Regions from separate parts of the Micromonospora lacuserhaii genome, predicted to be linked through region 2. Evidence: riboswitches for the same ligand, from Rfam matches in the RefSeq annotation. Region 2 holds a riboswitch; the other holds the start of a gene.

Region 1 (2,383 bases), on a different contig from region 2:
CGGCCGCAAGCTGGACCTCGACGCCACCCGGGCGGTGGTCGACGCCGCGCTCGACGCCGGGATCACCTTCTTCGACACCGCCGACATCTACGGCGAGCCCCAGGGCGGCTCCGAGGAACTGCTCGGCCAGGCGCTCAAGGGTCGCCGCGACGACGTGGTGCTGGCCACCAAGTTCGGCATGGACATGAACGGCCTCAACGGGCCGGACTTCGGTGCCCGGGGCGCCCGGCGCTACATCGCCCGGGCCGTCGAGGCGTCGCTGCGCCGGCTCGGCACCGACCACATCGACCTGTACCAGCTGCACGAGCCCGACCCGGGCACACCGATCGACGAGACGCTGGCCGCCCTGGACGACCTGGTCCGCGCGGGCAAGGTCCGCTACCTGGGCAACTCCAACTTCGCCGGCTGGCAGATCGCCGACGCCGACTGGGTCGCCTCGTCCAACGGCCGGGCCCGGTTCATCAGCGCGCAGAACCACTACTCGCTGCTGGAGCGCTCGGTCGAGACCGAGGTCATCCCGGCCTGCGAGCGGTTCGGCCTCGGCATGCTGCCGTTCTTCCCGCTCGCCAACGGCCTGCTCACCGGCAAGTACCGGCGCAACGAGGCCCCGCCCGCCGGCAGCCGGCTCTCCGGCGGCGGCCGGTACGCCGCCCGCCTCGCCGCCGCGGACTGGGACACCATTGAGGCGATCGAGGCGTACGCCGCCGAGCGCGGGGTCACCATGCTCCAGGTGGCCATCGGCGGGCTGGCCGCCCGACCCGCGGTGACGTCGGTGATCGCCGGCGCCACCACGCCCGAGCAGGTACGCGCCAACGCCGAGGCGGGCACCTGGCAGCCCACCGACGAGGATCTCGCCGCCCTCGACGCCATTCTCTGACCCGCCGCACCCCTCGCTGCCGCCGCGGCGAGTGGAACACCAGGTACGTCATCCGGCCCGTTCGACGGCCCTGGTGTTCCACTCGCCGGGCCATGCCCGCGCAGCCCGCCGCCGTGTCAACGTCCGCCGGGCGCCCGAAACGGCAGGAACGCCAGACCGCGGGGAACGCGGGCGGCCGAGGGCATCCGGACAGCATGGCGTGAGTGGACGGTGACGCGCTGCCCATGACGTCGACATGAGACGGTCAGTGGGAAAAGCGCACCCCCGCCCTTGGCGAATCCGCCGCATCCGTCGTACGGTATGCCGCAAGTGACCCACGGGAGCCCGGTGCACCGGGCTGAGAGGGGGGCTGAAGCCCCCGACCGTTGAACCTGATCCGGGTAATGCCGGCGCAGGGAGGAGTGTTGCCGTGCCGTCCCTCGGACGACTGCATCTGATCACCGACACCCGGCCGGGGCGTGACCCGCTCGCCGTGCTGCGCGCCGCGCTGCCGGTGGCCCGCGCCGAGCTGGTCGTCCAGGTCCGGGTCGAGGACGCCGCCACCGACCGGGAGGCGTACGACCTGGCCCGGCGGGTGGTGGCGCTCTGCGCGCCGTACGGGGCGACCTGTCTGGTCAACGACCGGCTGCATGTGGCGCTCGCGGTCGGCGCCGACGGCGGCCACGTCGGCGCCGACGACCTGCCGGTCGGGGCGGCCCGCCGGGTGCTCGGCACCGGAGCGGTGCTCGGCGCGACCGCCCGGGAACCGGTGGCCGCCGCCGCTGCGGTCGCCGCCGGAGCCAGCTACCTGGGCGTCGGGCCGTGCCACCCGACCAGCACCAAGACCGGCCTGCCCGATCCGATCGGCCCGGCTGGGGTACGCGCCGTCGCCGAGGCCGTGCCCGTGCCGGTCATCGCGATCGGCGGGGTGACCGCCGGGTCGGTGTCGGCGCTGCGGGCCGCCGGGGCGTACGGGGTGGCGGTGGTCGGGGCGCTGTCGGGAGCGGCGGACCCGGGAAGAGCCACCGCCGTCCTGCTCGGGGCGCTGACGTGCTGACCCGACCGGACGTCGCCATCGTGGGGGCGGGACCGGTCGGGCTGGCGATCGCGTGGCGCTGCGCGGCGCGCGGGCTACGGGTCGTCGTGCACGATCCCGCCCCGGGTTCCGGCGCCTCCCACGTGGCCGCCGGGATGCTGTCGCCGGTCGCCGAGGCGTACTTCGGGGAGCCCGAGCTGACCGGACTGCTCGCCGACTCCGCCGCCCGCTGGCCGGGGTTCGCCGCCGAGCTGGCCGAGGCCGCCGGCACGGACTTCGGGTACCGCACCGAGGGCACCATGGTGGTCGGGCTGACCGCCGACGACCTGGCCGAGGCGCGGCGGCTCTGGTCGTACCAGCAGGGGTTGGGGCTGCCGATCACGCCGCTGCGCCCCTCGCAGCTGCGGGAGCGCGAGCCGGCGCTGGCGCCGCGGCTGCGCGGCGGCGCGGTCGCCCCCGGCGACCACCAGGTCGACCCTCGGCGGCTGGTC
Region 2 (2,383 bases):
CGGCGAGGGCGTCGCCGTGCGCGGCGAAGACCGCCTCCGGTGGCCCGTCCGCGCGGACGCCGCCGCCCGGTTCCAGCACCACCACCCGGTCGACCAGCGGCAGCGCCTCGGCGACCCGGTGCTCGACCAGGATCAGGGTGGTGTCGGCGTCCAGCGCGCCGGCGACGGCCCGGCGGACCAGCTCGGCGCCGACCGGGTCCAGGTTGGCGGTCGGCTCGTCGAGCAGCAGCAGGCCGGGGCGCAGGGCGAGCGCGCCGGCCAGGGCGAGGCGTTGCTGCTCGCCGCCGGAGAGGGCGGCGGTGAGCCGGTCCCGGTGGTACGGGAAGCCGACCCGACGCAGCGCTTCGTCGACCCGGGGCCAGATCTCGTCCGCCGGTACGCCCCGGTTCTCCAGCCCGAACGCCACGTCGTCGCCGCAGCGGGCCATCACCAGCTGGGTCTCCGGGTCCTGGAAGACGATGCCGACCCGTTCCCGGTCCTTGCGCGGGTCGAGCCCGTCGATCTCGACGGTCCCCTCCTGCTCACCGGAGTCCTCCGGCAGCAGTCCCGCGAGCGCGGTCAGCAGGGTGCTCTTCCCGGCCCCGGAGGGCCCGAGCAGCAGCACCCGCTCCCCGTGCTCCACCCGCAGGTCGACTCCCCGGACGGCCCACGCCCTCCGCCCGGCGTGCCGCCAGCCGAACCCGCGCAGTTCCACCGCGCTCACGGCTCCCACCCTGCCCCGTCGATCATGAGGTTGGCGGCACTTCGGGAGATCCACATCGCCGTCAACCTCATGATCAACGTGGTTGGGACGCGGTCAGACCGTGGCGCGGTCTCGGCCGGCGGGGAAGCGGTCCAGGACGCCGGTGCGGGCCAGGGCGGCCGTCAGGTAGTACGAGCCGGCGCCCGCGATGATCGTCGCGCTGACGATGGTGAGCAGCGCGTAGGGGATCCGGTAGCTGGTCAGGTCGGTGGCCTTGTTCCAGTAGACGAAGTCGAAGATCGCCGCGCTCAGGCCGGTCAGCGCGCCGGCCAGCAGCGCGGTCGGCAGCCGGAACGACCGGTAGCGGAACGCGGCGAACGCCAGCTCCGCGCCGACGCCCTGCATCAGGCCCTGCACGATCACGATGCCGCCCCACTGGCTGCCCAGCAGCGCGGACACGATCGCGGCCACCAGCTCGCAGTAGAGCGAGGCGCCCGGCTTGCGGATGACCAGGCCGCCGAGCACCGCCGGGACCAGCCAGACGCCGTAGATCAGCGTCTGCGCTGGCGGGAAGAAGGCGAATGCGGCGTCCGTGGCGCTCCAGACCAGGCCCCAGGCCCAGAAGATGACGCCGAAGGCGACGGCGATCACCGAGGCGACCACGATGTCGACGGTCCGCCACCGGTTGCTGTCCGTGTGGTTCATGATGGCTCCCAGTTCAGATGATCGAACCAGGAGAAGACGCACGCCGCGCCCGGTTGCTGCCGGACGGCGGCGCGGCTGGAGGTCGACCGAACTCCCTGCGCTGGCATTACCCAGATCAGGTTCGAGGGTCTGCGGGCGGTGCCCGCACTCTCAGCGCTGTGCGCTCCCCTGTCGGATGTGAAGTTGTCTCGGCAGACGCTAGCACCGACCTGCGGGCCGGGCCGAGCCGCCCGGTCGGGGCGGATGCCCGGGCGGGTCGCTGCGGCTAGGCTGCCGATCATGCGGGTCGAGGCGCGAGGACTGACCTTCGAGGTACGCACCGGCGGCCCGGAGGACGGCGACCCCGTCCTCCTGCTGCACGGTTTCCCCCAGCACGGCGGGGAGTGGGACGAGGTGGTGCCGGCGCTGCACGCCGCCGGGCTGCGTACCCACGCCCCGGACCAGCGGGGCTACTCCCCGGGCGCCCGGCCGACCGAGGTCGCCGCCTACCGGCTCCCCGAACTGGTCGCCGACGCGGTGGCGGTGCTCGACGCGCTGGGCGTCGACGCCGCCCATGTGGTCGGGCACGACTGGGGCGCCGTGGTCGCCTGGGCCCTCGCCGCGAAGCACCCCGACCGGGTGCGCACCCTCACCGCGGTCTCCGTGCCCCATCCGGCGGCCTTCGGGTACGCCCTGAAGCACGACACCCGGCAGAAGGCGCGCTCCGCGTACATGGTGCTGTTTCGTCGGACGGGAATGGCGGAGAAGGTGCTGCTGGCGGGGCGGGCCGCCGCCCTGCGCCGGCTGCTCTCCGGCGTCGGCGACGCCGCCCGGGTGGCCCGGTACGCCGAGCCGATGCGGGAGCCGGGCGCGCTGACCGGCGCGCTCAACTGGTACCGGGCGATGTCCGGGGACGACATGAAGGCCGTCGGCCCGGTCGACGTGCCGACCACCTACGTCTGGAGCGACCAGGACGTCGCCCTCGGCCGGACGGCCGCCGAGGCGTGCGCCGGCCAC

Evidence for each region. Region 2 has a riboswitch for thiamine pyrophosphate ahead of V6U81_RS26325 (ECF transporter S component). Riboswitches for the same ligand answer to the same signal wherever they lie in the genome.
Region 1: it holds a riboswitch for thiamine pyrophosphate, as region 2 does, so the genes downstream of both, thiE (thiamine phosphate synthase) here and V6U81_RS26325 (ECF transporter S component) in region 2, are expected to answer to the same signal.

Annotation. Positions count from the first base shown of each region.
Region 1 covers NZ_JBAKHO010000014.1:39,055-41,437, reverse strand. Annotated here, with positions in the region: gene V6U81_RS12370 (aldo/keto reductase) at 1-877, shown strand, start outside; TPP riboswitch at 1,184-1,292, shown strand; gene thiE (thiamine phosphate synthase) at 1,287-1,913, shown strand; gene thiO (glycine oxidase ThiO) at 1,907-2,383, shown strand, end outside.
Region 2 covers NZ_JBAKHO010000067.1:14,810-17,192, reverse strand. Annotated here, with positions in the region: gene V6U81_RS26330 (ABC transporter ATP-binding protein) at 1-703, opposite strand, end outside; gene V6U81_RS26325 (ECF transporter S component) at 797-1,387, opposite strand; TPP riboswitch at 1,462-1,567, opposite strand; gene V6U81_RS26320 (alpha/beta fold hydrolase) at 1,667-2,383, shown strand, end outside.